Regions from separate parts of the Thermaerobacter litoralis genome, predicted to be linked through region 1. Evidence: riboswitches for the same ligand, from Rfam matches in the RefSeq annotation. Region 1 holds a riboswitch; the other holds the start of a gene.
The links. Region 1 has a riboswitch for cobalamin ahead of ACYQ02_RS05350 (ABC transporter substrate-binding protein). Riboswitches for the same ligand answer to the same signal wherever they lie in the genome.
Positions count from the first base shown of each region.

Region 2: it holds a riboswitch for cobalamin, as region 1 does, so the genes downstream of both, ACYQ02_RS08545 (ribonucleoside-diphosphate reductase subunit alpha) here and ACYQ02_RS05350 (ABC transporter substrate-binding protein) in region 1, are expected to answer to the same signal.

Region 1 is NZ_BAAIES010000007.1:3,466-8,815, reverse strand. Features, by position in the region: partial or broken gene ACYQ02_RS05360 (ABC transporter ATP-binding protein) at 1-225, opposite strand, end outside; gene ACYQ02_RS05355 (FecCD family ABC transporter permease) at 286-1,644, opposite strand; gene ACYQ02_RS05350 (ABC transporter substrate-binding protein) at 1,654-2,697, opposite strand; cobalamin riboswitch at 2,842-3,048, opposite strand; gene namA (NADPH dehydrogenase NamA) at 3,231-4,274, opposite strand; gene ACYQ02_RS05340 (M24 family metallopeptidase) at 4,531-5,350, shown strand, end outside.
Region 2 is NZ_BAAIES010000009.1:337,034-342,383, reverse strand. Features, by position in the region: gene ACYQ02_RS08555 (bifunctional metallophosphatase/5'-nucleotidase) at 1-48, shown strand, start outside; gene ACYQ02_RS08550 (HAD family hydrolase) at 395-1,339, shown strand; cobalamin riboswitch at 1,595-1,731, shown strand; gene ACYQ02_RS08545 (ribonucleoside-diphosphate reductase subunit alpha) at 2,048-4,567, shown strand; gene ACYQ02_RS08540 (ribonucleotide-diphosphate reductase subunit beta) at 4,697-5,350, shown strand, end outside.

The sequences.
Region 1 (5,350 bases):
CCGCTCCGGCCCCCAGGCCCGCAGCTCGGTGCCGTCCAGCCGCACCTGGCCGGCCCAGGGCTGGAGGTAGCCGGAAAGGGTGCGCAAGAGGGTCGTCTTGCCCGAGCCGTTGGGGCCCGCCACCGCCAGCCACTCCCCCCGCCGGACCGCCAGGGTGACCCCGTCCAGCACCGGGTCGGCGGCGTAGCCCACCCGCACGCCCAGCAACTCCAGGGCAAAGCCCATCCCGTCCACCTCCAGCCCGGCCGGCACGGCCCACAGGCCGCGGGGGTCCCGCCGGCTTCGTCACAGGTCGCGGCCGGTGGCGTGGCGGCGCAGCAGCCACAGGAACCACGGCGCCCCGGCCAGGGCCGTCACCACGCCCACCGGCAACTCGGCCGGTGCCAGGACCACCCGCGCCACGGTGTCGCAGAGGATCAGCACCGTGGCCCCCGCCAGCACGGTGCCCGGCAGCAGCCGCCGGTGGTCCGCCCCGACCAGCATCCGGACCCCGTGGGGCACGATCAGCCCGACGAAACCGATGACCCCGCTGACGCTGACCGCCGTGGCCGCCAGCAGGGAACCCGCCACCACCAGGCGCCGCTTGACCGCCTCCACGTCGATGCCCAGGTGGTGGGCCGCCTCCTCCCCGAGCCACAAAGCGTTGAGGGCACGGACCTGGCCGGCCAGCAGGCCGATGCCGATCCCGGCAGCGATCGTCAGGGCGATCGCGTCCCGCCAGCCGGCGCCCGAGAGGCTCCCCAGCAGCCAGAAGACCAGGGGCCGCAGGCGCTCGCCGCTCAGGAACACCAGCAACGAGACCAGGGCTCCCAGCAGGGAGGCGACCGCCACGCCCGCCAGCAGCAGGGTGCCGACGGCCAGCCGGCCGCCGACCCGGGCCAGGCGGGCGACCATCAGGACCGCCGCCAGGGCGCCGGCGAAGGCGCAGGCGGGCACCAGGCCAAAGCCCAGGGCCCGCGCGGCGGCCACGGCCAGGGCCCCCAGGTTCGACCAGGGACCGCCACCGGCCCCCGGCAGTCCCGCCGCCGGGGCCGCCCCGGCCGCCGCCTGGGCGAAGGCCTGCAGCATCAGGTACGCCACCGCCGCGCCCAGGGCGCCACCGCTGGAGACCCCCAGCACGTAGGGATCGGCCATGGGATTGCGGAACAACGTCTGAAAGGCGCTGCCGGCGGCCGCCAGGGACGCGCCGACCAGGCCCGCCAGCAGCACCCGGGGCAAACGGATGTCCAGGAGGATCCGGGCCGGCGGCGACGGGTCCGTCCCGCCGGCCTCGCCGGTCCCTCCCGCCACCCCGCCCAGCAGGATCCGCAGCACCTGCCCCGGCGGAACCTCCACCGCCCCCAGCCCCGTGGCCAGGACCAGAACCAGCACCAGGGCCACGGCGAGCCACCCCAGCGCCAGGCCCCGGCGCCTGGCCGGGGCGGGCCGCCCGGCCCGGCCCGCCCGCCCCGTGGCGCCCGGTCCTACGGCCACCCCGGCGGCACCCGAGCCCGCCCTGGCGCCCGCACCGCCGTCCGGGCCCGGGCTCAGGGCGTCAGGTCCCGGCTCCACACCGGCCGCGCCGGCTTGGGCCGGTTCGTCCCCCGCCGGTCGGGGCCGCCGCGGCCCCTTCTCCTTCCTGGCCGCCGCCTTGTCGCGACCCACCGCAACCCCTCACTGGAACCGGTCGGGGTAGAACCAGCGGGCCAGCTGTTCGAGGCCCTCCACCAGCCGCGGCCCCGGCCGGCTGATCAAATCGTCGTCGATCATGTAGATCCGCCCTTCTTTGACGGCGGTGATGCCCTCCCAGCCGCTGCGGGTCCCGGCCTTGAGCTCGTCATAGGAGCTCTTCAGGGACGCCGGCACCACGATGACCTGGGGATCCTGGCGGACCACCTCTTCCAGGCTGATCTGCGGCCACGCCTGCCCCGTCCCCTCGGCCACGTTGACGCCCCCGGCCGCCACGATGACGTCGTGGATAAAGCCGCCGGGCCCGACGGTCATCAGGGGATCGTTCCAGACCTCGTAGAACACCCGCACCCGCTGGTCCTTTGGCACGTCGGCCACCCGCTGGCGCACCGCGTCGATGCGGGCCTTCATCTCGGCCACCACCTGCTGCGCACCCGCCTGGGCGTCGACCAGCTCGCCGATGCGCTGGATGCGCTCGAGCACGTCGTCCAGGGTGGCCGGCTGGATGACCGCCACGGGGATGCCCAGTTCCTCCAGCTTCTTGACCTGTTCCTCGGTGCCGCCGATGGTCAGGGCCAGGTCGGGTTCCAGGGCGACGATCTGCTCGTAGTTCGTGTCGGTGAGGCCGCCCAGCTTGGGCAGGTCCTGGACCTCCGCGGGGTAGTCGCTGAAGCTGTCGACCCCCACCACCCGGTCGCCGGCCCCGATGGCGAAGAGGATCTCGGTGTTGCTGGGCGCCAGGGAGACGATCCGCTCGGGCCGGGCCTCCAGGGTAACCTGGCGGCCGGCGTCGTCGGTAAAGGTGTATGGGTACTGGGTCTGGGGTGCCGCGGCCGACGCTCCCTCCCCGGACGAACCGGCCGGCGCGCCGCCCGCGCCCGGCTCCCCGGCCGGCGCCGGGCTGCCGCCCCCGCCGCAGCCGGCCACCACCAGGGCCACGATCAATAGGGCCGCCAGCAGGCCGAGGCCCCGCCGGAGACCCCGGCCGGGCCGGGTTCGACCCGCCCGGCGCTCAGACCACCATGCCATCATCGCCGATTCCCCTCTCCACGAAAGATGCCGACATGAGATGCAGACATGCGGAAAGTGAAAACCCCGGCCTTGGCGTCAGCAGGCCGGGGCTCAGGTCCCCCTCCAAGGGTGCACCCGGTACGTACCTCCTTTCGCCGAAGGCGTACGTACACGGTCCAGGCAGGTCTCCTGGCTCCCGGATCCTGGCCGCCGCCCGGCCTTCCCGCAGCCCGGACCCCGCAGGGCCGGCGGCCGCAGTGGCACGCGTGGGGCGACGACTCCCCGGTCACAGTGGCGGGACCGCGCCGGATTCGCACCGGACTTCCCTATTCTCCCCCGGGTGGGGGCACCTGGACCGTCACGCGGATTCGGTTGTCCGCAACCATTTTAGCAGGGGCTGGCAGGGCGAACAACGGCCTCGCCGGGCCCTCACCCTCACCCGCGGCCGCACCCTTCCGGCGGCCACGGGGATGGAACGGAACCCCAGGACCGGCTGCCGGCCGGGGCCGCGTCGCAGAGGACGATGGGGCCCGGCTGGCGGCGGGCCGGCGTCAACGGCGGGCCCGCAGGTACTGGCGGGGCCAGTCCACCTCCACGCCCAGCTCCCGCGCCGCCCGCAAGGGCCAGTACGGCTCCCGCAGCAGCTGGCGGGCCAGCAGGACCACGTCCGCCTGGCCCGTGCGGATCACGTGGTCGGCCTGGGCAGGCTCGGTGATCAGGCCGACGGCGCCGGTGGCCACGCCCACCCGGCGGCGCACCTCGGCGGCGAAAGCCGTCTGGTAGCCGGGACCCTGGGGGATGGGCTCCGGCGGCACGACGACCCCGCCCGAGCTGCAGTCGACCAGGTCGACCCCCCGCTCCCGCAGGGCCTGGGCCACCGCCACGGTGTCCTCCAGGGTGATGCCGCCCGGCGCCCAGTCCACCGCCGAGAGCCGCACCCACAGCGGCCGGTCCTCGGGCCAGGCGGACCGGACGGCCTCCACCACCTCCAGCAGCAGCCGCATGCGGCCCTTGAGGTCGCCGCCGTAGGCATCGGTGCGCCGGTTGCTCAGGGGCGAGAGGAACTGGTTCAGCAGGTAGCCGTGGGCGGCGTGGATCTCGATCAGGTCGAAGCCGGCCCGCTGGGCCCGCCGGGCCGCCGCGGCGAAGGCCTCGACGATGCGGGGGATCTCGCCGGCGCCCAGCTCCTGGGGGGTGGGCCACCCCTCGGCGAAGGGAATGGCCGACGGGGCCACCGCGGGCTCCGGGCCGGCGCCCTTGTTGGGCGACCAGGCCTTGCGGCCCGCGTGGGCCAGCTGGATGCCCACCGGCACCCCATGGTTGTGGCAGAACTGGACGATCCGCTCGAGGGGCGGGATCTGGTCGTCCCGGTAGAGTCCCAGGTCGGCGTCGCTGATCCGGCCCCGGCTCTCCACCGCCGTGGCCTCGACGATGATGAGTCCCACGCCACCCACGGCCCGCGAGCCGTAGTGGACGAAGTGCCAATCGTTGGCGCGGGCGTCGGTGCCGGCGCTGTACTGGCACATCGGGGACATGACGATGCGATTGCGCAGGGTCAGGCCGCGAAAGGTGATGGGGTCGAACAAACCCGGCATGGCGCTCACCTCGACGGCGCCATTATCCCCCTCCCCCTCCCCCGCCTCAAGCCCCGTGCCCGGCGCGGGCCGGTCTCCCCTGAGACCGACCCCGCCCGCAGAGCCCCCCGTAGGGCCCGTCTCCCATGAGACCGGCGTCTTGCACACAGCCCCCTGTGGAGGCCCGTCTCCCCTGATGCCGGGCCCTCCCCCCGGCACGGGCAGGGATTCCTGCCGCGGAACGCCAAACTAGGGTCTCGGAAGCGAGGTGTCGCCGTTGACCGACGAACGGGGACAAGCCCCGGAACCGCCGGAGCCGCCGGCACCACCGGCACCGCCGGGTCCTCCCCCGGCGGCCGATCGCCCGCCGTACCGGCCTGCGGGCGCCGGCGGGGCGGGCATCGACCGGCCGGTCCTAGACGCCGCCGTCTACCGGCGCCGCCAGGAAGCCTTGCGGTCGGCCCTGGCCGCAGAAGGCCTCGACGCCGTCCTGGCCGTGGGCCGGGCGTTCTACGAGCGGGGGGGCCCCGTGGCCTTCCTCTGCGGCCACCAGGCGCCGGCACCGACGGCCGCGGCCGTGCCCGGCTATGAGGGCTGGGGCCAGTCCCTGCTGGTGGTGCCCCGCCGGGGCCCCGTGGTGCTGATCGCCGATGCAGCCCGGCCGGAGACGGTGGTGGCCGACCAGGTGGAGATCACCCCGGCCCACTGGGGAGCCCTGGCGGGCTGGCTCCAGCGCCTCGGGCTGGCCACCGGCCGGATCGGCGTCGCCGGGTCGGACCTCTGGTCCTGGGCCGCCTTCCGCGCCGCCGCCCAGGCCCTGCCGGGGGTGGAGTGGGTCCCCGCCGACGCCCTGGCCAGCCGGCCCCGCCGGATCAAGGAACCGGAGGAACAGGCCCTGCTGGCCCGCGCCGCCCAGGTGGCCGACGTGGGCCTGGCCGCGGCCCTGGAGGTGCTCCGGCCCGGGCTGACCGAACAACAGCTGGGCGCCGCAGGGACCGCCGCCGCCCTGGCGGCGGGCGCCGACTTCGTCCGTTACTTCCGGGTCCACACCGGGGCCTGGTCCCTGCTCAGCTTCCGCTGGCCCCAGGCTACGGAGC
Region 2 (5,350 bases), on a different contig from region 1:
TTCAACGCCGTCATCGAAGGCCGGATCGGCCTGGTGGGGGCGCAGTGACGCCCGGGGTGGACGCCGCCTGAGGCACATTGGTACGGGCACGGTGGAACCCGTCGGAGCAATCGTTGGTGCGGGCCGGCGGCCGGTTGCGGCGGCCGGCCCCGTCGTCTTTCTTACGAATGGTGGGCAACAGCGACCCTGGTTCTTTGCCAGGCCCCCAAAAAAACGGTTAACGGGATTTCGCCGCCACGTTAACGTACGGTGGCGACGGAAGCGGGAAAACTTGCACAATCCTTGACAAGCCCTTAACTGCCCGGCGACCGGGGCGCGGTACGGTGGGGGCGGGGCGTGATCCCTCCGGTGGAGGTGAACCGCGCTGGCTGACAACCTCGAGGAGGTGAGCCGCGTGCCGGCGCTCTACGATGGGTTCACGGCCGGGCTCTGGGGCGGCAGTCTCCCCGGCAGGCCGGTAGGCGTGGTCACCCGGACGAACCCTCCCCTGCCGGATGCCGGGGCGATCCGCATGGTGATCTTCGACCTCGATGGCACCTTGTATGATGACCTCTTGTACAGCACCGCGTACGCCCGGGTCCTTGCGGCCCACCTGCCCAGCTCCCTGCGCGGGGCATTCTTGTATGACGCGCTTCCTTTCACAGACCCAAACCGCCGGTTCCGGCTGGGACGAATCTATGACCGGGTCGAGGGCGTGCTCCTCGGCCACCCTCAGCTGGAACCCGGCGTGGCATCCGCATGGGACGACGCTTCACCTCGGCCGTGGAAACGGGTCGGCGAGGCGGGCGGTCACGTGGGGGCGACGGGACGGTACCTGGCCCTCGGTGACACCTGGATGCTGGTCACGGCCGCGGCGTTACGGTACGGGGTTTCAACCGACGAATGCCTGGAGGCCATGGCCGAAGTGCGCTCGTGGGTGTCGGTACCGCCGCCGGAATCGTACCGGGCCGAGACGTTCTTCCGCACCAAGGACGGACCGCTCCGAGTTCTTGTGACGAACGCCAGCACGGGCCATGCGCAGGCGATGGTGGAGGCCCTGGGCCTGGAAGGCGCCTTCAGCCAGTGCTTCGCCGATGCGTGTAAACCTGAAGGGTGGCGGCGGATCATCCCGTGGCTTGAGCAGGCGACCGGGGTTCCGCGGGACGCTATGCTGGCTGTCGGTGACAATCTCCTCAACGACGTCCTTCCCGCTCGCAACCTGGGTGTCCACGCCGTCCTGCTGGACCGCTACGGCTTGTTTCAGCGGCATACCCCCCAGGACTGGGTCGTGGTCCGTTCGCTCGACGACCTCATCGCGGCGCTGAATCCCCAACGACACCCGCAGCCGGCACGTTCTTAGAGGACCGTCCGGCAACGAAGGGTCACCGGGAGCGGCGGTGGCCCCCGTGCCGTTTCCGGGAGAACCCGGGTGCCCACCGGCGCCAGAAGCCGGTAATTGACGGCCACCGGCCGTCATCCCCGGAAACAAACCGCCGGCGTCCTTGGTTAGAGACACAACATGTAGTACCATCCTTGCGGACAAGATTCCATATCTGGCGTGCGGCGGCGAAACTCCCGGCATCCACCGGACGCGCCGCCGCAGGCGCGGTGCCTGCCCGACAGGGCAGGGCGAGGCGGTCGGCTGACCGCCCGCTGGGGGAAGACCGGTGCAAATCCGGCGCTGTCCCGCAACGGTAACCGGCCGCGCCTGGCCCTGGACGAGCCAGTCCTTCCCTCCCCCTGTCCCGCCTACCACGGTGGTTTCGGGGCCCCGGGTGGACCCGCTCCCGGCCGGCGTGACCGGAAGCCCGAGTACCCACGCCGTGCCTCCGTTCCGCCCCCGCGGAGGGGTGAGGGCGGGCCGAGGACGGGCATCGCCTTGCCGTCGACCGGCCCCCGCCTGGGCCGGCTTTGCATATCAGAGGACCGGACGACGGCGACCGGCGTTGAATGCCCATTCCCTGCCCCCTCCTCCCTCTACCGTTTGCCCGGTCCACCGGGCCGGGCACCGGCACCCAGGGGGCAGCGCCCCCGGGGGCGGAACCGCCGGAAGGGAGGAGGGACCCCCTTGCAGGCCGTCTTGGACCGGCTTACTGCCGGTATCCCTGCAGCCAGCCGTCTTCAGGCGCTTCTCCAGCAAGACCTGCGCTGGCTGGCCGCTGGCCCCACCGGCCCAGCCGGCTCCACCGACCCCACCGGCGCCGCCGATCCGGCGCCCACCAGCGATCCGGGGGAGGCCGTCGAAGAACTCCTGGTCCAGGCTGCCACCCAGCACCTGCACCGCGAGCCTCGGATGGAGCGGGTCGCCGTGCGGGCGCGGCTGCGCCGGCTGTACCGGTTCGTCCTCGATGATCCGGCGCCGTCCCCCGCGGCCTACCGGGCCGCCTTCCCGGCTTACGTCCGCCGCGGCGTGGCCTGCGGCGCGCTGGACGAGCGGCTGCTGGCCTTCGACCTCGACGCGCTGGCCGCTGCCCTTCACCCCGAGCGGGACGAGATCTTGCCCTTCATCGGCCTGGTGACCCTGATGGACCGCTACCTGGTGCGGGAGCCCGAGAGCCGGCAGTGGCTGGAGACGCCCCAGTTCCTCTTCATGCGGGTGGCCATGGGGCTGGCTCTGGCGGAAGAACCCGGCCGCCGGGAGGCCTGGGCCCGCCGGTTCTACCACGCCATGTCCACCTTCCGCTACCTGCCCAGCACGCCGACCCTGTTCAACGCCGGCACGCCCCACCACCAGCTCTCGTCCTGCTACCTGGCCGACGTCCACGACTCCATGGATCACATCCTGGAGGCAGCGGGCGACTTCGGCCGGCTGGCCAAATACGCCGGCGGCATCGGGGCCTCGGTGACGCGGCTGCGGGCGGCCGGGTCGCCGGTGCGGGGGATCAACGGCGAGTCGTCGGGCGTCATCCCGTTCATCCACTTCTACGACGCCCTGATCAAGGCGGTGAACCAGGGCGGCCGCCGGCGGGGGACGCTGGCGGTGTACCTCGAGCCCTGGCACCTGGAGATCGAGGCCTTCCTCGACCTCAAGCGCAACAGCGGCGACCCGTACCTGCGGGCCCACAGCGTCAACACCGCCCTCTGGATCCCCGACGAGTTCCTGCGCCGCGTGGAGGCCGGCGAGCCGTGGTACCTGTTCGACCCGGCCTACGTGCCGGAGCTGCCGGAGAAGGTGGGGCGAGCCTTCGCCGCCGCCTACGCCGAGCGCATCCGCCAGGCCGAGGCCGGGGCGCTGCCGGCCCGGGCGTGGAAGCGGGTCGACGCTCGGCAGCTCTTCCGGGAGATCCTGGCCACCCTGCAGGAGACCTCCCACCCCTGGCTGGTGTTCAAGGACGCCGGCAACCTGCGCTCGCTGCTGCCGGGGGTGATCCACTCGAGCAACCTGTGCACCGAGGTCTTCCTGCCCACCACCGCCGAGGAGGTGGCCGTCTGCAACCTGGCCAGCGTCAACCTGGCCCGCCACCTGGGGCCGCGGGGCATCGACTGGGACGCCCTGGCCGAGACGGTGGCCGTGGCCATGCGGGGCCTGGACAACGTCATCGACCTCAACCTCTACCCCATCGAGAAGGCGCGCCGCTCCAACCTGCGCCACCGGCCGGTGGGGCTGGGGGTGATGGGCTTCGCCGAGGCGGTCAACCGGCTGGGCTGGGGCTACGCCGACCCCGAGGCGGCCGAGCTGGCCGACCGGGTGCTGGAGTTCATCAGCTACCATGCCATCCTGGCCTCCTGCCGGCTGGCGGACGAACGCGGCCCTTTCCCCGCCTTCGCCGAGAGCGGGTGGGCGCAAGGCCGCGTCCCCGTCGACACCCTGGCGGACCTGGAGGCGGAGCGGGGGGAGCCCGTGACGGTCGACCGCACCGCCCGCCTCGATTGGGAGTCGGTACGGGCCCAGGTTCGCAGAGGCATGCGCAACGGCACGGTAATGGCCATCGCCCCGACCGCGACCATCAGCCTGATCGCGGGGACCACGCCGAGCCTGGATCCGCCCTACGCCAACGTCTTCTCCCGGCAGACCCTGTCGGGCAAGTTCCTCGAGATCAACCGGGTCCTGGTGGAGGAGCTGGAGCGGCGGGGCCTCTGGGAGGCCGTCCGCGACCGCATCGTGGAGGAACGCGGCGACCTCCAGCCCATCGCCGAGCTGCCCGCCGACGTCCGGCACCGCTACCCCACCGCCTACCAGGTGCCGCCCGAGGCGTACCTGGAGGTGGCCGCCCGGGCCCAGAAGTGGGTCGACATGGGCATCAGCCGCAACCTGTTCCTGGCCGATCGCGACCTGGGGGCCATGGAGCGAGTGTACGTCGAGGCGTGGCGGCGGGGGCTGAAGTCGACCTACTACCTGTTCATGGCGCCGCGGATGTACGCCGAGCCGTCGACGGTGCGGGTGAACAAGGCGCGCCGCAAGCTGCGGTGGAACCTGGACGACGGAACCGTGGCGGCGACCGTGGCCGCGCCGGCGAAGGCGGCGGTGACGGCAGGACCCGGCGCCCAGGCTCGACCTGGGACCTCCGCGCCCGGTGCCCTGGAGGCCGCCGCGGTCTGCCGGGTTCGTCCCGACGACCCGGACCTGATCTGTGAGGCGTGCCAGTGACCCGGCCAGGGACCGGGAATCCGGTTAGGGACGAGAGCGGGCCGTGCCGGTCCGGCCCGCCCCGACCCCGAACACCCGGTGCCGGGTCCCACATCCGTTCCATTATCCGTTCCAAAGGAGGAGATCCCCATGGCATCCACCACGCGCCAGCCGGGCGACCGCCTGCTGGGCGGCGACCCCCTGGAGCCCATCCAGCTCTTCCCGCTGCGGTATCCCTGGGCCTACGCCCACGCCCAGCAGGGCAAGCGCAACACCTGGTTCCCCGAGGAGATCCCCCTGGCCGACGACGTCCGCGACTGGGAGCTGCGCCTGACGGACGACGAGCGGCGGGCCGTGGAGCTGCTGCTGGGGTTTTTCAATCCCATGGAGTCCCTGGTCACTCACAACCTGGTGATGTCCATCTACCCGCTGCTGACGCCGCCGGAGGTCCGGCTGTACCTGGCCCGGCAGATCTGGGAAGAGGCCAACCACACCATGGCCTTCGAGTACGTGCTCAAGACCCTGCCCGTCGACCGGGAGCGGGTCTTCGCCGCCCACCGCGACGTGCCGGCCATCCGCGCCAAGGAGGCGTTCCAGCAGGAGCTGACCCGCCAGCTGCTGGTCCGGCCCGACGTCTCGACCCTGGAGGGGCGGCAGGCGTTTCTGCGCAACCTCATCGGCTACTACATCGTCCTGGAGGGCGTGTTCTTCTACGGGGGGTTCCTGTTCGCCTACACCTTCCGGCGTCGCAACCTGCTCAAGGGCCTGGCGACCCTGGTCGATTGGGTGCTCAAGGACGAGAGC